DNA from 4 places in the Arthrobacter sp. B10-11 genome. Region 1 is predicted to be linked to each of the others. Evidence: riboswitches for the same ligand, from Rfam matches in the RefSeq annotation. Region 1 holds a riboswitch; each other region holds the start of a gene.

What was found. A riboswitch is a leader RNA that binds a small molecule or an ion and turns the genes downstream of it on or off. The one in region 1 is predicted to bind thiamine pyrophosphate.
Region 2: it holds a riboswitch for thiamine pyrophosphate, as region 1 does, so the genes downstream of both, thiC (phosphomethylpyrimidine synthase ThiC) here and thiD (bifunctional hydroxymethylpyrimidine kinase/phosphomethylpyrimidine kinase) in region 1, are expected to answer to the same signal.
Region 3: it holds a riboswitch for thiamine pyrophosphate, as region 1 does, so the genes downstream of both, thiO (glycine oxidase ThiO) here and thiD (bifunctional hydroxymethylpyrimidine kinase/phosphomethylpyrimidine kinase) in region 1, are expected to answer to the same signal.
Region 4: it holds a riboswitch for thiamine pyrophosphate, as region 1 does, so the genes downstream of both, RW112_RS13395 (ECF transporter S component) here and thiD (bifunctional hydroxymethylpyrimidine kinase/phosphomethylpyrimidine kinase) in region 1, are expected to answer to the same signal.

Annotation. Positions count from the first base shown of each region.
Region 1 is NZ_JAWMTH010000001.1:99,951-104,819, forward strand. It holds gene obgE (GTPase ObgE) at 1-262, opposite strand, end outside; gene rpmA (50S ribosomal protein L27) at 379-642, opposite strand; gene rplU (50S ribosomal protein L21) at 704-1,012, opposite strand; gene thiD (bifunctional hydroxymethylpyrimidine kinase/phosphomethylpyrimidine kinase) at 1,334-2,941, opposite strand; TPP riboswitch at 2,924-3,021, opposite strand; gene RW112_RS00555 (Rne/Rng family ribonuclease) at 3,134-4,869, opposite strand, start outside.
Region 2 is NZ_JAWMTH010000001.1:206,937-211,805, reverse strand. It holds gene thiC (phosphomethylpyrimidine synthase ThiC) at 1-1,599, opposite strand, end outside; TPP riboswitch at 1,594-1,701, opposite strand; gene RW112_RS01090 (amidohydrolase family protein) at 1,806-2,888, shown strand; gene RW112_RS01085 (VOC family protein) at 2,973-3,848, shown strand; gene RW112_RS01080 (hypothetical protein) at 3,961-4,398, shown strand; gene rpsP (30S ribosomal protein S16) at 4,583-4,869, shown strand, end outside.
Region 3 is NZ_JAWMTH010000001.1:573,113-577,981, reverse strand. It holds gene RW112_RS02705 (ferritin-like fold-containing protein) at 1-418, shown strand, start outside; gene thiE (thiamine phosphate synthase) at 419-1,093, opposite strand; TPP riboswitch at 1,120-1,239, shown strand; gene thiO (glycine oxidase ThiO) at 1,226-2,533, shown strand; gene thiS (sulfur carrier protein ThiS) at 2,530-2,766, shown strand; gene RW112_RS02685 (thiazole synthase) at 2,772-3,593, shown strand; gene RW112_RS02680 (4a-hydroxytetrahydrobiopterin dehydratase) at 3,632-4,000, shown strand; gene RW112_RS02675 (hypothetical protein) at 4,045-4,347, opposite strand; gene RW112_RS02670 (DUF3107 domain-containing protein) at 4,410-4,634, opposite strand; gene RW112_RS02665 (TetR/AcrR family transcriptional regulator) at 4,686-4,869, opposite strand, start outside.
Region 4 is NZ_JAWMTH010000004.1:63,251-68,119, forward strand. It holds gene RW112_RS13370 (Na+/H+ antiporter subunit D) at 1-351, shown strand, start outside; gene RW112_RS13375 (Na+/H+ antiporter subunit E) at 348-893, shown strand; gene RW112_RS13380 (monovalent cation/H+ antiporter complex subunit F) at 890-1,168, shown strand; gene mnhG (monovalent cation/H(+) antiporter subunit G) at 1,158-1,592, shown strand; gene RW112_RS13390 (DUF4235 domain-containing protein) at 1,686-1,949, opposite strand; TPP riboswitch at 2,101-2,243, shown strand; gene RW112_RS13395 (ECF transporter S component) at 2,319-2,951, shown strand; gene RW112_RS13400 (ABC transporter ATP-binding protein) at 2,968-4,557, shown strand; gene RW112_RS13405 (energy-coupling factor transporter transmembrane component T) at 4,554-4,869, shown strand, end outside.

The DNA of each region.
Region 1 (4,869 bases):
TCAGGGTTTCGCCGTTTTTGCCGCCGCGCCAGTCGCCCATGCCCGGGCCGCCGTTGGTGGCGTGGCGGTGGGGCGCGTGGTGGTAGTCCAGCAGCGTGGTGGTCTGGGGGTCAACGCGCAGGATGACGTCGCCGCCGTCGCCGCCGTTGCCTCCGTCGGGACCGCCCAGGGGCTTGAACTTTTCGCGGTGGACGGAGACACAGCCGTGGCCGCCGCTACCGCCGGATACGTGCAGTACTACCCGGTCTACAAAGCTCGCCACGTGAATCTCCTCTGTGCTTAACCTGACCGTCTTGGACGCCCAAATTGATTGTAATGCGGTTAAAAGAACAGTGGAGCGGGCCATCATGGCCCGCTCCACCGGTTTAGATCTTGGTGTTACTCTGCAGCTGCAGCAGCAACGATGTTCACGACTCGACGTCCGCGGCGGGTGCCGAATTCGACGGCGCCGGGGGTCAGTGCGAACAGGGTGTCGTCGCCGCCGCGGCCTACGCCGGCACCCGGGTGGAAGTGGGTGCCACGCTGGCGAACGATGATTTCGCCTGCGGAAACTACCTGGCCGCCGAAGCGCTTGACGCCGAGGTACTGGGCGTTGGAGTCACGACCGTTGCGAGTGGAGCTCGCGCCTTTTTTATGTGCCATTTGAAATGCCTGCCTTAAAAATTCTGGGGAATCTGCTGAAAACCTGAAAAGTAGCGGAAGGTTACTTGATACCGGTGATCTTGACCTTGGTCAGTTCCTGACGGTGACCCTGGCGCTTCTTGTACCCGGTCTTGTTCTTGAACTTCTGGATGACGATCTTCGGACCACGAAGGTCCTGGAGGATCTCAGCCGTAACCGTTACCTTGGCCAGGTCCGCAGCGGCAGACGTGACTTTGTCACCGTCCACCAGGAGCAGTGCGGGCAACTCAATGGTGCTGCCGGCTCCACCGGGGACGCGGTTCAGGGTAACGAAGTCTCCAACGGAAACCTTCTCTTGGCGGCCGCCTGCGCGGACAATCGCGTACACCACTGGGGAACTCACTTCTCTCGACGTTTATTACTAGATTTGCGTGCGGAACCTGGGTCCAAATTGTTTGGCCTGGTTCACGCTGTGCCTCAACGCCGGTGGGTTCCCCGGGGGAACCCATGAGTTATCCACGGACAATGCGTTTGGAATCCAAACGGACCGTCCTGAGGTTATAACCCAAGTGTTGGCGTAAGCACCGAAGATCTAGAATACGCTAATTTTGCCTTCGGCCGCAAATGAGGCTGGCTCCGGTGGCAGTACGTGATAGGCGCCACTCTGTGTAAAACAGGCTGGTGCTGCAACGACTTCCGGAACCGTGCCCCACTATCCTACCGGCTGCGAAACCCTCTGCGGTGCAGCATGCAGCCTCGGCGCGTCGAAAAAGTCCACCTCGTAGCGGCACGACTGGCGGAAGGCCGTCCGCATGGCCTGCCGTTCCGTCCCGGACGCCGCCCGGGCCGCAGCGTCGGCGATGCGGACCGCCTCCCTGGTGGCTGCGGCGAACTCCTCGTCCGCGTAGGTACGGAGCCACCCGGCGTAAGGGTGGCTGGCCGGCGAGCCGGCCGCCAGGAACTGTCCGTGAAGTGTGGCGCCCACCTCGGCGTACAGCCAGAAGCACGGAAGCACCGCGGCAACGAGCACCCCGTAGCTGCCGGAAACAGACGAAGCGAGGAGATGGTCCACGTAGGACTTGGTCACGGGCCCCAGGCCTGCGTCCACCTTCCGGGTGCTGAGCCACGTCCGGTGCAGTTCGGACTCGACTTCGAGGCATTGCTGGGCCGCGCGCGCCCAGAAAAGCTGTTCGGCCTCGGTGGGGGCAATGGCGGCGGCACGGGACAGGACCCTGGAATAGCCGTTCAGGTAAATGGCGTCCTGGGCAAGGTAATACGCAAAGTGCTGCTCGGTGAGGGTGCCGTCGGCCAGGGCGCGGATGAAGTCCAGCCCGTAGATGTCGTCCAGGTCCGGCCCGGCGTCCTGCCGGAGCACCGCAGCGAACTGCCCTTCGGCCGGCGCGTCCGCGCCTTTGGGCGCGAGATGGTGGAAATGGTGGACCGGGCCGTTGCCTGTTCCCACTTCCAGTGCTTCGGCTTCCCGGAGCGCTCCCTGCAGCCACGGCTTCACTTCCCGCAGGGATGCTTCCCAGTCCCCCAGCCGTGCCTGCGCAGTTGCCATCGCCGAGGACAGCGAACAGCCGGTGCCGTGGCTGTTCCTGGTGGTGATCCGCTCGCCGGGGACTACCACAACGTCCTGGCCGAGCAGCCCTTCGGTGTTGACGAGCGCGTCGGGGCAGGCACCGCCGTCGAGATGTCCGCCCTTGACCAGGACGGTGGTGCCCGCCTGGGCGGCGAGGCGCTTGCCTTGGGCCAGTGCCGCTTCCCAGTCGCCGGCGAGGGGTTCGTTGAGGAGCATCGCCAGTTCTGCCAGGTTCGGAGTGACGAGGTCGGCAAGGGGCAGGAGTTCACGCAGTTCCGCCTCGGCCGCCTCCTGCAGGAGCCGGTCCCCGCTGGTGGCGACCATTACGGGATCAAGAACGACGACGGCGGGACGGGACTTCTGCAGCCAGCCGCGGACGGCGGCAATCACCGCAGAGTCACCCAGCATGCCGATCTTGACGGCGTCAACGCTGATGTCATCACTGATGGCCTCAAGCTGGGCGGTCAGGAAGTCCGCCGGGGGCACGTGGACGGCACGGACGCCGCGGGTGTTCTGCGCCGTCAAGGCGGTGATGGCAGCCATGCCGTATCCGCCGTTGGCGGCAATGCTCTTGAGGTCCGCCTGGATCCCGGCCCCGCCGGACGGATCGGAGCCGGCGATGGCCAGCACCCGCGGCGTACGGCGAAGGAGGGCGCCGCCGGATGATGAGCCGCCGGACGCTGAGGGGGTTGCCGTGGAGGCAGGCGTGGGCAGGAATGATATTGCCAAAGGAGACATCCCTTCGCCGGTGCTAACCGGACAGGTTCAACGGGTGTGGATCTCAGCCGGCCCTGTGCGCGGCACCCCGTGTCAGTCCCCCAGCCTACTGTTTCCCCGCAACGAACTCGCGGGTGCGGCCCGAAACCGGCGTATTGCTACGCCTGCCTCGGACCCCACCCGCGATGTCAGTTTGTGGAACCTGCCCTGAGATCAGAGCTCGGAGGCCGGGACACCTACGCCGAGGATGATCGGTTCGTTGGCGGGTGCCTTGGCAGGCGCGTCCTTCTGAGCCGGCTCGGGTGCCTTTGCTTCGTGGGTGTGACCTGACGCAGGTACCGGAGCAGCCTCGTGGTGTTCCACGGACGTCTCGTTCGCTGCGCCCTGGGCACGGCTGGCGCTCCGGTTGCGGCGGGGGCGGCGCGCCCGGCCCTGCACCGCAGTGTGATCGGTGTAGTCCGCTTCAGCAGCATGCGCTGCCGGCACCTGGGCAGGTGCCTGAACCGCAGGCTGAGCCGCAACCTGCTGTTCGGCAGGTGCCGCCGGAGTTTCGGCCACGACAGGCTCGCCAAGGTGCGCGAAGGCTTCAGCCAGCCGGTCAAGCGTCAGGGAAGCTCCCGGGGAAGGCGCTTCTCCGCCATGCTCAACGAACGGCAACGCCACCTTTTCGCCGCCGAAGGTCAGGACCGCCGCGGGACGTCCGGCAGCAGCCACCTCGGTTTCCGATGCCTTGGACGGGCGTACCGCGGCAGGAGCTGCCTGCGTGGCAGCGGGCTGCGCCGGCGCGGACCCGGGCCTGGCCGGAGTCCCGGCCTGCCCGGAGGGTGCCTGGCCGGAGGATGCCTGGGCTGCCAGTGCCTGGCCTACTGCCTGTGCCGCGGCTGCTGCGGCCGGGGCCGCATGGCCCGCTTCGGCGTCGTGCAGGTGGGCTGCGTGCGCGGCCGCGGCGATGTTCGCCAGCGCCACGCGGGTGGCCTCAGCCTTGGCGTGGCGTTCGGCTTCTGTGGGCTCGTGGTGTGCCGGAGCGGGCGCCGACGGGGCTGCCTCGGAAATCGGCTGGCCTCCCTTGCCGCGGCGGCGGCTCTTGCGCTCCGTCCGGGGCTGCTGCTGCTGGATCTCGGTCCGCTGCACGTGGTGCTCGGCGGCAACGGTGTTGGCGCGGCGGTGCTCCACAGGCTCGTCGTGGGTGACGATGCCGCGGCCGGCACAGGCCTCGCACTGTTCGCCGAAGACTTCCAGCAGCCCGGTGCCCATGCGCTTTCGGGTCATCTGCACCAGGCCCAGCGAGGTCACTTCGGCAACCTGGTGCTTGGTCCGGTCGCGGCCGAGGCACTCCACCATGCGGCGCAGCACCAGGTCGCGGTTCGATTCCAGCACCATGTCGATGAAGTCGATGACGATGATGCCGCCGATGTCGCGGAGGCGCAGCTGGCGCACCACTTCCTCGGCAGCTTCCAGGTTGTTTTTGGTGACGGTTTCCTCGAGGTTGCCGCCGCTGCCGGTGAACTTGCCGGTGTTGACGTCCACCACGGTCATGGCTTCGGTGCGGTCGATCACGAGGGAGCCGCCGGAGGGCAGGAAGACCTTGCGGTCCAATGCCTTGTGGATCTGCTCATCGATCCGCCACGCCGCGAAGATGTCCGTGTCCTTGGTCCACTTTTCGAGCCGGCCCACCAGGTCCGGAGCCACGTACGTCACGTACGCCTCGATGGTGTCCCAGGCTTCCTCGCCGGAGACGATCAGCTTGGAGAAGTCCTCGTTGAAGACGTCACGGACCACCTTGATGGTGAGGTCCGGTTCGCCGTAGAGGAGCTCCGGGGCAAGGATCTTGGTGGACGTGGCCTGGCCTTCGATGCCTTCCCACTGGGCGCGCAGGCGGTTGATGTCGTGCGTCAGCTCTTCCTCGGACGCGCCCTCGGCCGCGGTGCGGACAATCACGCCGGCGTCCT
Region 2 (4,869 bases), 110 kb from region 1:
GAAATGCGCGGTCTTGGCCGGTTCTGCGGGCAGCGTCTCGTCGTGGAAGGCTTCCGCAGTGACCGGGTCCAGCGAGAGTGCAAACTGGTCCCGCCACCGGAATTCGAACCGGGCCTTGGACAATGCGTCGTCACGTTCGTGCGCGCCCGGGTGGCCCTTCGCGAGGTCCGCCGCGTGGGCGGCGATCTTGTACGTGATCACACCGGTCTTCACGTCGTCCTTGTTCGGCAGGCCCAGGTGTTCCTTGGGCGTGACGTAGCAGAGCATCGCTGTGCCGTAGCGGGCGATCTCCGTGGCGCCGATCGCGGAAGTGATGTGGTCGTAGCCCGGTGCTATGTCCGTGACCAAGGGCCCCAGGGTGTAGAACGGTGCACCCTTGCAGAGTTCCTGCTGGCGTTCCACGTTTTCGCGGACCAGATGGAACGGCACGTGGCCCGGTCCCTCCACCATCACCTGCACATCGAACTCCCAGGCGCGCTGGGTCAGTTCCGCCAGGGTATCCAGTTCGGCGAACTGGGCCGCGTCGTTCGCGTCCGCCGTCGCGCCGGGCCGCAGGCCGTCACCCAGGGAGAACGCGACGTCGTACTTGGCGAAAATTTCGCACAGCTCATCGAAGTGCGTGTAAAGGAAGTTCTCCTGGTGGTGCGAGAGGCACCAGCCAGCCATGATCGAACCGCCCCGCGAAACGATGCCGGTGACCCGGTTGGCCGTCAGGGGCACATAACGCAGCAGGACTCCGGCGTGGATGGTCATGTAGTCCACACCCTGCTCACACTGTTCGATTACGGTGTCGCGGAAGATCTCCCAGGTTAGTTTGTTGGCCTCGCCGTTGACCTTCTCCAGCGCCTGGTAGATGGGCACCGTGCCGATGGGGACGGGGGAGTTGCGGATGATCCACTCACGAGTGGTGTGGATGTCATCACCGGTGGACAGGTCCATCACGGTGTCGGCTCCCCACTGGGTGGCCCACTGCAGTTTGTCCACTTCCTCGGCGATGGAGCTGGTCACGGCCGAGTTGCCGATGTTGGCGTTGATCTTGACGAGGAAGGCTTTGCCGATGATCATCGGCTCGGACTCCGGGTGGTTGATGTTGTTGGGAATGATGGCGCGGCCGGCAGCCACTTCACTCCGGACCAGCTCCACGTCGCAGTTTTCGCGGAGGGCGACGAACTGCATCTCGGGGGTCACCACACCCTGCCGGGCGTAATGCATTTGCGTGACAGTCCTGCCTTCGACGGCACGTCGGGGAACGGGCTGCGCGCCCTTCCACTCCGCGGACGCGGCGCCGCGGCGCACGGCCGACTTGCCGTCGTCGAGCAGGTTCCGTTCCCGGCCGCTGTACGGCTCGGTGTCCGCCCGTGATTCGATCCATCGGGTCCTGAACGGTTCCAGGCCCACCACGGGATCGCTTCCGGGCCCCGCAGTCCGGTACACCCGGAACGGCGCATTTGCTGCCCCGCCGGGGGAGTCCTCCAGGGCGATCTCAGTGACCGGCACCCGGATCCCGGTAGCCTCATCGGTGAGGAACGCCAATGCGTGGGACTTCAGGGACTGCGTTTCTTTTTGGGCAGGGGAGAGCTGTGTTTCTGGTGTATTCACGGAATACTCACTTCCTTCGCCGGCATTACCCGGACAGGTTCAACGGTCGCAGGCTGCGTCAGCCCGATCTCAGCCCCTGCAAGGGCACCCGTGTGGTCGTAGACGAAGCTACCACAAGGCATGGCGCGGGTCCCCAACAACACCGGCTGTGACACCGGGTGCCGGGTGCGGGGCGGTGGCGGGACGGGCAGGGTTAGGCTTGAAGCATGCGTGGCGTCATTGAATTCAGCGGGACCGTGCTCACTGCCCCGGACCGGGAGCGGCGGGGCCTTTGGGCCGTGGACGGCCGGCTGACATTCAGCCGTCCGGCCGCTCCGCCGGACGTGGTGCTTGACGGCTGGGTCCTTCCGGGCCTGGTGGATGCCCACTGCCACATCGGGCTGGGACCCGCCGGTGACGTTCCGGATTCCGTGGCGGAGGAGCAGGCCGTCACGGACCGGAACGCGGGAACACTGCTGGTCCGTGATGCCGGCGCCGTCCACGACACACGCTGGCTCCAGCAGCGCCCGGAGCTGCCCCGGATCATCCGCGCCGGCCGGCATGTAGCCAGGACCGGGCGGTACCTCAGGGGGTTTGCCGTCGAAGTGGAGCCGGACGGCCTGGTCGAGGCAGTGCGGAAGCAGGCCCGCGCGGGTGATGGCTGGGTCAAGCTCGTGGGGGACTGGATAGACCGCGACGCCGGCGACCTCGCGCCGTCGTTCCCTGCCGCCGTGGTGCGGGACGCCGTCCGGGCGGCGCACGATGAAGGGGCCAGGGTGACGGCGCACTGTTTCGCCGAGGACACCCTGGATGACATGCTCGACGCCGGGATCGACTGCATCGAACACGGAACCGGACTCCTGCCCCGGCACCTACCCCGGTTTGTCGACCAGCAGGTTCCGATCGTGCCCACGCTCATCAATATTGCGACCTTCCCGGACATTGCGTCCCGGGCAGAACAGAAGTTTCCGGTGTACGCGGCACACATGCGCGCACTGTGGGAGCGCCGGAACGAACGGATCGTGGAAGCTTTCGAAGCCGGCGTGCCGATCTACGCCGGGACGGATGCGGGCAGCGTCATCCGCCACGGCCGGATCGTGGACGAAATCATCGCGCTCCACACCGCCGGCCTGCCGGCGACGGCGGCCCTCGGCGCTGCGTCGTGGGCCGCCCGGGAGTGGCTGGGAGCGGACGGCATTACCGAAGGTGCCAGTGCCGACGTCGTACTGTGCGACACGGATCCCAGGGTCGATCCGGCCACGCTGCGGGACCTTAGGCACATCGTCCTGCGGGGCAGTCAGCTCCGCTAGGAATAAATTGAAGCTTCAAGTAATTTAACTCTATGTAAGCGTCGCCGGCACCGGCGGCGAAGTTTCGGGAGTTTGGGAGTTGCCATGACCACAGAATCCAGCAGCAAGGACGTCCTGCCTGCCGACCTCGCCATGGGGACGGTGATGCTCAAGGTGGGCGACATCAAGCTGATGACGGACTACTACCAGCGGGCGCTCGGGCTGGAGGTCGTGGCCGAGCAGGACGGCGGCGTGTACCTTGGCCGGCGCGCAAAACCTTTGGTCCACCTGGCACCGGCGCCGGAACTTAACCTCCCGGCCAGGGGTGAAGCCGGGCTGTTCCACACGGCACTGCTCTTCGAGGACCGCCCGTCGCTCGCGGCCACGGTTGCCTCCGCGGCCCGATATGAACCGCGGCTGTTCACGGGAAGCGCCGACCACCTCGTCAGCGAGGCCTTCTACTTCAACGACCCCGAGGGCAACGGCATTGAGCTCTACTGGGACCGCCCGCGTGAGGCCTGGTCCTGGGAGGGTACCAATGTGGTCATGGACAGCCTTGCCCTGCCGCCTCAGCGGTTCCTTCAGGAATTCCTGACCGAAGAGGCGGTGAGCGGGCAGCGCGAGTCCGGCGCCGGCGTCGGCCATGTCCACCTCCAGGTGGGCGACGTACAGTCAGCGCACGACTTCTACGTGCGCACCCTCGGCTTCGAGAAGACGGCCGGATGGCACGGACAGGCCCTGTTCGTCTCGGCCGGCGGGTACCACCACCACATGGCGATGAACGTCTGGAACAGCAGGGGCGCCGGGCCCCGCCGGGACACGCTCGGGCTGGGCGAAGTCCTGATCGAAGTGCCGGGAACGGACGACGTCGGCGCGCTTGCCGACCGTCTGCGGGTTGCAGGCGTGGCGTCGCACCACACCGGAGCCGAGCTGCGGTTTGAGGATCCGTGGCGCAACCGGATCCGCGTGGCCGTCCGCTGACGCTTCGCTGACCTGCGCGTCCTTCTGGGTTAGGCTGAAGCCGGAAGTCCGGGGCGGCATCGAAGCTGCCCGGCCGGACCATCACACCGCCGACGGAATGAGGACGATTTCCATGGGTTTCACCGAAATCTTTGTTGCCACGCACGATGAGGCACTCAAGCGCGCGGGGGCCCTCGACGGCGGCGGGCCAGCGGCCCCGGACGCCCTGCGGATTCCGGACATCAGCGATTTCGAGATCGAGCAGCTGGGCGACCTGGCGGGAGCGGCGGTGCACGCATCCGGCGCGGATTACGAACTGGCCATGGTTGATGTGGCGAGCGATTCGCTCCTGGGTGTGCCCGCCGCGATGGTGCGGGCGCTCGCGGAACTCCTGAGTTATGAGACCGAAGGCGAAGGCAACGTCCTGGATGACGTGGCGGCCAGGTGGGCGGCCGAGGAGGACATGCCTTTTGGCTCCGAAGAGGCCCTCGGCTATGTCCAGCGGCTTGCCCGGATGGCCGGCAGCGTCGACCCGGGCGACCGGACGGGCCTGTACGTCTGGTCGTCCTGACCGGGCCGGCGTGTGTCAAGTCGAAATCCGGGCGCTGATCTGGCACAATGAACAGGTACTTGATCTGCGTGGCCCCTCTCTCCGCGTCCGGATCTTGTCCTTTTAGAACCCCCAAGTACGGCCCGCCCCACGGGTGCAGAACGCCGGGTTCGAACTCGTTCCAGAAACAGGAGTGACCACAAAAGTGGCCGTAAAGATTCGCCTTAAGCGCTTCGGTAAGATGCGCGCACCGTACTACCGCATCGTTGTCATGGACGCACGCTCCAAGCGTGACGGCCGTGCGATCGAAGAGATCGGCAAGTACCACCCCACCGAAGAGCCCTCGTACATCGAGGTCGACACGGACCGTGCCCAGTACTGGCTCGGCGTCGGCGCACAGCCGTCCGAGCAGGTTGCCGCGATCCTCAAGATCACCGGTGACTGGCAGAAGTTCAAGGGCCTGCCGGGCCAGGAAGGCACCCTGAAGACCAA
Region 3 (4,869 bases), 470 kb from region 1:
ACGGACGCGCCCGGGTGACTGGTTCGAATCACTGATGAAGGCTTATGTCATCGATACGGTTTCCGCTGACTTCTACCGGGCCATCTCCCGCTACGTCGACGCGGGCACACGGGAACTCATCGAGGAGGTCCAGGCCTCCGATGAGACGACACAGGTGCTCCGCGAACTGCTCAGGGGCGCCTTGGCAGATGATCCCAGGCTCGCCTCCAGGCTTGCGCTATGGGCCAGGCGGCTGCTCGGCGAAGCACTGACGCAGGCGCAGCGGGTCAGCCATGAGCATGCGTTCCTGGGACGCCTGATCGGCGGCGGGGATGGCGGCGGGGACACTGCCGCGGCGAACGAGCTGGTCAGCGGGCTGATCGCCGGGCTGGCAGGGAACCATTCCCGGCGGATGACGGAGCTCGGCCTGGCCGGATAGTCAGGAGGATCCGGCGTCGAGGGCGGCCAGGAGCGACCGCGCAGCTGCGGCAGGATCATCGGCCTCGGTGATGGCGCGGACCACCACGATCCGCTGTGCGCCCGCAGCCACCACCTGCTCAACGTTGCCCAGGTCGATGCCGCCGATGGCGAACCACGGCAGCTGCGTCGTGCCGGCCTCGCCAGCGGCCGCCGCGGCGTAGCGGACCAGGTCGAGGCCGACAGCGGCCCTCCCCGGCTTGGTGGGAGTGGCCCACACCGGCCCGACGCAGAAGTAGTCCAGGCCGCCGGGGCCGCGTGATGCGGCGATGGCGGCATCGATCTGTTCCGGACTGTGCGTTGAGAGGCCGATGACGGCTTCATTGCCGAGGAACTTGCGTGCCGACGCCAGGGGGAGGTCTTTCTGGCCGACATGGAGCACGGGTGCGCCGGAGAGCGAGGCAATGTCCGCGCGGTCGTTGACCGACCAGAGGCGGCCGTGGCGGCGGGCCGCGGCTTCCAGCACGTCGAGCAGTTCGAGCTCTTCGGCCGCTTCCAGGTTCTTGTCCCGGAGCTGGATGATGTCAACGCCTCCGGCATAGGCGGCGTCAACGAAGTCTCCGAAATCGCCACGGTCGGTGCGGGCGTCGGTGCAGAGGTACAGGCGGGCGTCAGTGAGGAGGGCTTGCTCGGTCATGGCACCAGCCTAGTTCCCCTAAACTGATGGAGTACCGCGGGAGCCCGCTGCAGCTGTCACAAAGCTGCAGGGCTGAGAGGGCGTCAGAGCCGACCGCTTGACCTGATCCGGTTAGTACCGGCGTAGGGAAGGATGAGAGTGACCCCGCAATCTCCAGCAGGCTACCCCGCCGCGCGCCTGGACATCAGCGCCGATGTCGCCGTAATCGGAGGCGGAATCATCGGCCACGGCATCGCCTGGGAAGCCCGGCAGTCGGGCAGGTCCGTGGTGATCATCGACGACGCCCCCGGTACGGGCGCGAGCTGGGCCGCGGCCGGCATGCTGGCTCCGGTCAGCGAACTGCACTACCAGGAGGAAGAGCTCCTGGAGCTCATGCTCCACTCCTCGGAGCTTTGGCCCGCCTTCGCCGCCGGACTGCAACGCGGTGCCCCGGCCGGCGCCGGCCCGGACACCGGTTACCTCACGACGTCGACCCTCGCCGTGGGTGCCGACGCCGCCGACCGGCGGGCGCTCGCCGACCTGCGCGGCGCCCAGCGGTCCAGCGGCCTCACAGTGGAACCACTGACAGTCAGGGAAGCACGTGCCCGCGAGCCGTTGCTGAGCCCCGGCATCTCCTGCGCCTTCGACATCCCGGCCGACCACCAGGTGGATCCCCGCAGGCTCCTGGCCCTGATTGCGGACTCCCTGCTGGGCTGCGCCGTGCGTGAGCGGGCCGCCGGCCTGCTCTGGGAGGACGGGCGGGTCACCGGTGTCGGCCTGGCCGGGGGAGGCGCCGTGCATGCCGGGGAGACAATCATCGCCAACGGGCTGGATGCAGCGTCACTCGGCGGACTGCCGGCCGGCCTCCAACTGCCGCTCCGCCCGGTGTACGGCGACATCCTGCGCCTGCGTGTCCCCGCCTACCTGCAGCCGCTGCTGACATCCACCGTCCGCGGCATGGTCCACGGAGTCCCCGTCTACATCGTGCCCCGGCAGGACGGCACGGTGGTGATCGGGGCCACCCAGCGCGAAGACGCACTCTCGGGAGCCGGCAAGGACCAGGCAGGGCCGCCCGGGCCCGAAGGGCTGCCCGGCTCAGCTGTTTCAGCGGGCGGCGTCTACCAGTTGCTTCGTGACGCGCAGGTGCTGGTACCCGCGGTCGCCGAACTGGAACTCCTGGAAGCCACAGCGCGGGCCCGGCCGGGAACACCGGACAACGCGCCGCTGCTGGGGCGCGTCGCGGACGCCGGAACCGGCGGTGACGTACCGGGGCTGATCATTGCCACCGGATTCTTCCGCCATGGCGTCCTGCTCACTCCCGCGGCAGCTTCCATCTGCAGGCAGCTGCTGGACGGCACGGCCGATCCGCGGTGGGCGCCGTTCCGGCCCCACCGGTTTTCCGGCCCTCCGGCCACCCCCGCGAAACTTCCCGCCCCCGCCCCGATCAAGGAAACAGCATGAACATCACACTGAACGGCACGGTCCACGCGGTGGACGACGGCGCGTCCGTCACCACCCTCATCAGCCAGGTCACCGGCAGGAACCTTGCCCCCAACGGGCAGGCGGCCGACGGCCGGAAGCTGGGTGTGGCGGTGGCGCGGAATTCCGAGGTGGTGCCCCGCAGCCAGTGGTTTGTGACGGCGCTCGCCGAGGGCGACGACGTCGAACTTGTTACCGCGGTACAGGGAGGTTGAGCATTATGGCAGGAACTACGGTTGCCGGAGTGGCAGGGACCCCGCAGCAGGCGGCCGCGGACCCGTTCATCGTGGACGGCGTCCCGCTGGGATCGCGGCTGATCATGGGCACCGGCGGTGCCCCCAGCCTGGACGGGCTGGGCGCGGCGCTGCTCGCCTCGGGCACGGAGCTGACCACCGTGGCCATGCGCCGCTACTCGCCGGCCGAAACAGGCTCGCTGTTCCAGCTCCTGGTGGACCACAACATCCGGGTCCTCCCCAACACCGCCGGCTGCTTCACGGCAAGGGACGCGGTCATGACGGCGGAACTGGCCCGGGAGGCGCTGGAGACGGACTGGGTGAAGCTCGAGGTGATAGCCGATGAACACACCCTCCTCCCGGACGCCGTGGAGCTGGTGGACGCCACCGAGCAGCTGGTGAACCGCGGATTCAAGGTGTTCGCCTACACGAATGACGACCCCGTGCTGGCGCTGCGGCTGGAGAACCTTGGCGCCACCGCCGTGATGCCCCTCGGGGCGCCCATCGGCACGGGACTGGGCATCCTGAACCCGCACAACATCGAACTCATCGTTTCCCGGGCATCCGTTCCCGTGGTGCTGGATGCCGGCATCGGCACGGCGTCCGACGCTGCCCTGGCCATGGAGCTGGGCTGCGACGCGGTGTTGCTCGCAACGGCAGTGACCCGGGCGCAAAACCCGGCGATGATGGGGGAGGCCTTCAAACACGCCGTTATCGCCGGTAGGCTGGCGAAATCGGCCGGCCGGATTCCACGCCGCGAGCACGCCCTTGCGTCGTCTGCCATGGAGGGCCGGGCGGAGTTCCTGTAGCAGGAAATTCCGGCAGCAACGAGCAAAGGGAGCCAGCGGTGACCGGCAAGGAAGACGTTCTTACCCGACCCCAGGTCGACGCCGCACTGGCGGACCTTCCCGACTGGCGATACCGGCTGGGCGGCCTGGTGACCGTCTACAAGACGCCGACGGCGGCTGCAGCGCTCCAGCTGATCGCCGCAGTCGGGCAGATGGCTGAGGAACAGAACCACCACCCGGACCTGGACTGGCGCTATAACCGCGTCTTCATCCGCTACACCTCGCACGACGCCGGTACCGAAGTGACGCAGCGTGACGTCGCCGCTGCGGCGGCCGCCAGCCGGGCAGCTGCTGCTGTCTCGGCGACTGCGGAGCCTGGCCGCTACCGGTCAGCAGAGATCGCGGGCGACACCGGCAACCCGGACTAGCGGACAACCCGGACTGGCGGCCGGAGCGGATCCGGCACTGCGTGTCAGAGCCGCAGTGCGGCCGTCAGCTGCTTCGTGTCCTGCAGGGCGCGCTTGCGGCCCAGGTACACCGAGGCGGCGAGTGCCGCCCCGGTGCCCAGGACCATGGGAAGCACCCACGGGATCCACGTCAGGCCGGGCTGGTACCCAAGCCCTGCGGCCATGAAGATGACCCAGCTCAGCATCCCCACGGTCAGGGAAACGCCCGCCGGCATGGCGATGCCGTACTTCGCGTGCCGCCGGTCGTTGGCCCAGACAACAAAGCCTGCGGCCACGGTGACCAGGGCCACGATTACCAGGGAAAGCATTCGGCGAACTCCTTGCTGCAGAGTGGGTGCGGGTCAGGGCGGGTGGACAGGGCTGGAACGGCCTAAAGCTGGCCGAAACCGACGCGGCGGGCTTCCTCGGCCCCGATTTCAACGTAGCCCAGCACGTTCGCGGGAATGATGACCACGCGGCCCTTGTCGTCAGCCAAGCGAAGTTCAGCGCCCTTGGCAATGGATTCCTCGACGAGCTTTGCCACAGCGTCAGCATCCTGAGCCGATTCCAGCACAATTTCGCGGCCGATGTTCTGAATGCCGATCTTTACTTCCACAGCGAGGCCTCCCAGCCAATCAAAGTTCTAAAGGTGTTCTCTATTTGTAGTCTAGGTTTCCTTGGGGAAGCGCGAGATTCCGCGCCAAGCTAAACGATAGATCAGGTCACTGGCCACATCGAGGTCCAGGTTCCCGTCCGTTTCGAGCCAGTAACGCGCGCTGACCTGCGCCATTCCGGCCAGTCCGCGCCCCAGCAGCTGGGCCTCCAGCATGGGGAGCTTGGTGTCCTCGGCG
Region 4 (4,869 bases), on a different contig from region 1:
AAGCCCGAGGACGCCGAGAACCCCGACCCCGTGCTGCTGGCGGACCCCGAGGACGCCGACACGGGCGACCGTGCGGGCAAACGCAATGTCACGCTGCTGCCGCGGACCATGGTGGGATCAACGATGGGGCTCGTCGCCTTCGGCGTCGCGCTTACCGTTTTCGCCGGGCCGCTGTTCCGGGTGGCGGACCAGTCCGCCGTGGACATGCTGGACAGGTCCTCCTACATCCAGGCGGTACTGGGCGAGAACGCTCCCGTGCCCCCGCTCGCGCAGCCTGAACCTCCCCAGCCTGAACCTGCGCAACCGGTGGACTCGCAGCCGGAGGACTCGCAGCCGGGGGGGCAGAAATGAGCCGCCGGCGGATCTCCATCCGGCAGGAACTGCCCCTGCTCGTCTGGCTGGTCTTTGTATGGGGTGCGCTCTGGCAGGACTTCAGCCCCGGAAACCTCCTGTTCGGAGCCCTCATCGCCGTGGTGGTGGCGCGGCTGTTCTACTTGCCCCCGGTGGAACTGGGGGGCCGGTTTAGTGTTCTGCGGGCCGTCCCGTTCGCGATCGTCTTCCTGGGCAAAGTGGTGGCCGCCAGCTTCCAGGTGCTGTACCTTGCCGTGGCCCGCGGACCCAAGGTGACCAACGCCGTCGTCGCGGTCCAGCTCCGCAGCCATTCGGATCTGATGGTCACCGCCACCGGACACGTCATCTCGCTGATTCCAGGCTCACTCGTGGTGGAAGTGGACCGCTCCACCTCCACGCTCTACATTCACGGACTGAACGTCCGGAGTGGAGAGGACATTGTGAACCTGCGCAAGGAGGTCCGGGATGCCGAGGCGGCATTGATCCGGATCATGGGCACCAGAGAGGAACTGGCCGCACTGAAACAGGAGGTGGACGCATGATGGACATCGTGCTGACCGTAACGGCCGTGATCCTGTCCTTGGCGGCAGCCGGGGCCATCGTCCGGATCGCCATCGGCCCGTCCCTGCTGGACCGCGTGCTGGCCTCGGACGTGCTGCTGGCCATCATCGGCGCCACGCTCTGCATCGACATGGCCGTGAACAGGCATCTGAACAACCTGATGCTGCTGGTGGCGCTGTCCATCATCGGGTTCATCGGATCAGTGACCGTGGCGCGCTTCGTGGCCGACCGGCGGGAGCAGCCCAATGAATCCTGAACCATCCGCCGTGGACACCATCATTGACACGGTGTCGGCTGTCTTTATGGTGGTGGGCGCCGTGATGTCCCTCGGCGCGGCGATCGGCCTGCTGCGCTTCCCCGACCTGATGAGCAGGATGCACGCCGCCACCAAGCCCCAGGTGCTGGGGCTCTTCCTGCTGCTGGCCTCGGTGGGCCTGCAGCTGCGGACCTGGTGGGTGTGGCCGGTGCTGTTCGTGGCATGGATCTTCCAGGTGCTCACCGTTCCGGTGTCTGCGCACATGGTCGGAAGAGCCGGCTACCGCACCAAGCACCTGCACAGGGAGCTCCTGTCGGTGGATGAGCTGGAGGCCGTGGTGCTGAAGGCCGCCGACAAGAAAGCTGCCGAGCCGCAGGACCCAGGCGAGCGGCCCGGGGACGACCACCAGCACGGATCAGCCTAGGGATCACTTTTCAAGGAGTTTTTGTCCAGATAACGCGACGTGGAGGCCGGTTAGCTCGCGTTATCTGGACAAAAACTCGGGTTGGGTTGGGACCTAGACGATGTCCTGGCTCTTGGCGAAGCGGGTGATCGCACGCTGGGTGCCTCGGTTGGCCAGAACCTGGATGATCGCGCTGACAGCCGCCGAGATCAGCGCGAAGGTCAGGGCGGTGCGCAGGGTGGTGGGGACGTCGTCCTTGTCGCCCTTCGGGGGCTTCCGGCCGGTGACCTTTTCCCAGACCACGTCGACTGCCTTGGTGCCGGCGAACCCGGCCAGCAGGCTTACTCCGGTCCCAAACAGCTTGATGAAGAAACTCATATCCAGTACCCCTTACAGGTGGGAGACGGCGGAAACAGGACTTCCCCTAGCCTAACCGCATCAGCCCCGCCGGATCACCGCCGAATGTGACACCGACCCCGGGATTCGGCGGGCCCGCGGGTGTAAACTTATCCACGCCCACAAGGGCGAATTGATACGACAGGGGAGCGTCGCCGTCGGGCATCACTGGAACAGTCCAGGGAACCGGAGGCGGGCGCTGAGAGTGCGGACAGCCGCAGACCCTCGAACCTGATCCGGTTAGTACCGGCGCAAGGGAGTCGAGTTCTCAGAGTGACCGGCAGCAGGCGGCGGAAGCCGCGGCCCCGCCGGCAACCACTCTCCCCTCCTGTACCTCAGGAGGAAGACATCATGACTGATATTTCTGCAAAGCAGACACTGCCACACAGCAAGCGCAGCTGGCGTGTGGTGGACATTGTGGTTGCCGCGTTGATCGCAGTGGCCGGCGGCGTCATCTTCTGGGCCTGGTCCCAGGGTGCGGCCGCGGTTTCACCGGCCATGAACGCCGTGTACCCGCCGCTGACCGGCCTCATTGCCGGCGGCTGGATGATTCCCGCCGTCCTGGGCATGCTGATCATCCGCAAGCCGGGCGCCGCCCTGTTCTGCGAAACGGTAGCCGCCACCGGCGAACTGATCATGGGCTCGCAGTACGGTGCGTCGGTGCTGTTCTCCGGCTTCGTGCAGGGGCTCGGCGCGGAGATCATCTTCGCTGTGTTCGTGTACAAGAAGTTCAACCTGCCCGTTTCGCTGCTGGCCGGTGCCGCTGCAGGCCTCTTCTGCGGCCTGAACGACTCGTTCGCTCCGTGGGGCTGGAACATCGCCTACGCCGCCGGCGACAAGCTGGCGTACATCATTTTCACCGCCATCTCCGGAGCCGTCATCGCCGGTGCACTGTCCTGGATCGCCACGCGAGGCCTGGCCAGAACCGGTGTGCTGAGCTCCTTTGCCTCCCGCAAGGCAGCATCGGAGCCGGTCTTCTCCTGACGAACGCACCCCGCTCATGACATCTTCGGACAACGTCCGCCCGGCAGCGGTCACGGCGCGCGGCTGGGGCTGGCGGCACGCCGGCCGGTCCCTGCCAGCCGTCCGCGGCCTGGACCTGGACATCCGGCCGGGCGAACGCGTGCTGCTGCTCGGTCCGTCCGGTGCCGGCAAATCCACCCTGCTGCACGCCCTCGCCGGCGTGCTCGGAGACAGCGACGCCGGAGCCCACCACGGGGGCACACCGGACGCCGAGGACTCCGACGAGACCGGGACCCTGCTGATCGACGGCGCCCCGCCGCGTGCCCGGCGAGGGTCCGCAGGCCTGATGCAGCAGGACCCGGAGACGCAGGTTGTCCTCTCCCGTGTGGGGGACGACGTCGCCTTCGGCGCCGAGAACCTTGCCGTGCCCCGCGCGGACATATGGACGCGCGTAGGTGAGGCGCTCGACGACGTCGGGCTGGCGCACCTGCCGTTGGACCACCCGACGTCGGCCCTGTCCGGCGGGCAGAAACAGCGCCTGGCGCTCGCAGGCATCCTCGCCATGCGCCCGGGACTGCTGCTCCTGGACGAGCCCACCGCCAACCTTGACCCGGCCGGAGTGCTGGAAGTCCGCGACGCCGTGGGCCGGTGCCTGGACAAGACCGGGGCCACGATGGTGGTGGTGGAACACCGCGTCGGCGTGTGGAAAGACCTTGTGGACCGGATCGTGGTGCTGCAGCCGGGATCCGCCACGGATTCGGCAGTGCTCCTGGACGGCGCCCCGGACCAGGTCCTGGCACAGGCGCGGGACCTGCTCATCGCCGCCGGCGTCTGGGTGCCCGGGTACGTCCCGGCGACCCGGACGCGGAGCAACGTTGCGGAATCAGGCGACCTCCTGCTGGCAGCGGAGCACCTGGCCGTCTCCCGCGAACGTCCCCGCCGGCGGGGCTTTAAGGCCGTCCCGCCGGTCCCGGTGCAGTCCGGCATCACGGCGCAGGTCCGGGCCGGGCAGGCGCTGACCATCACCGGCCCCAACGGTTCCGGCAAGTCCACGTTTGCGCTGACCCTGGCCGGGCTGCTCCAGCCCGTGGAGGGCAGGGTCTCCGCGACGGTGGACCTCAGCGAGGGCGCGGGCATTGACCCGTACAAGTGGAAGGCGGAGCAGCTGATTTCGCGGATCGGCACCGTGTTCCAGGAGCCGGAGCACCAGTTCGTCACCGGCCGGGTGCTGGACGAGCTGATGTTCGGCCCGCGGCACCTGGGGCACGGCGAGGAACGCGTGGATGAACTCCTGGAACGCCTCCGGCTGGGCAAGCTGGTGGACGCGAACCCGTACACGCTCTCGGGCGGGGAGAAGCGCAGGCTGTCCGTCGCCACCGTGCTGGCCGCCCATCCCCGAGTGCTGATCCTCGACGAACCCACCTTCGGCCAGGACGCCAACACCTGGGCGGAACTGGCATCCTTCCTGTCCGAGCTCCTCGACGCCGGCACCGCTGTGGTGTCCGTGACGCACGACCAGGAGTTCAGCGACGTCCTGGGCGGCACCGAGCTGACACTTGGTGCGCCTGAACTCAAACTTGCGGCGCGGGAACCCGGCCTGCACAATCCGGAGGTGACCGCGCCGTGAGGGAAGCGTTGACCCTGGGCACCAACCATGCCCTGCTCACACGGGCCAATCCGCTGGCCAAGTTCGCCATCGTGATGCTGATGACCGTGGTGCTGGCGCTGTCCATCGACTGGGTGTCCGCTTCTGTTGCGCTTGCCTTTGAGCTGCTCCTTTTTCCGCTGGCCGGGCTGACCGTCGTGCTGCTCTGGCAGCGGGGCTGGCCGTTGATCCTGGCGGCGGCGCTGGGCGGCTGGAGCACCTCGATCCTGGCCCCGGACACGGGAAGGATCCTGGTCGACGTCGGGATCTGGTCCATCAGCGAAGGTTCGCTGG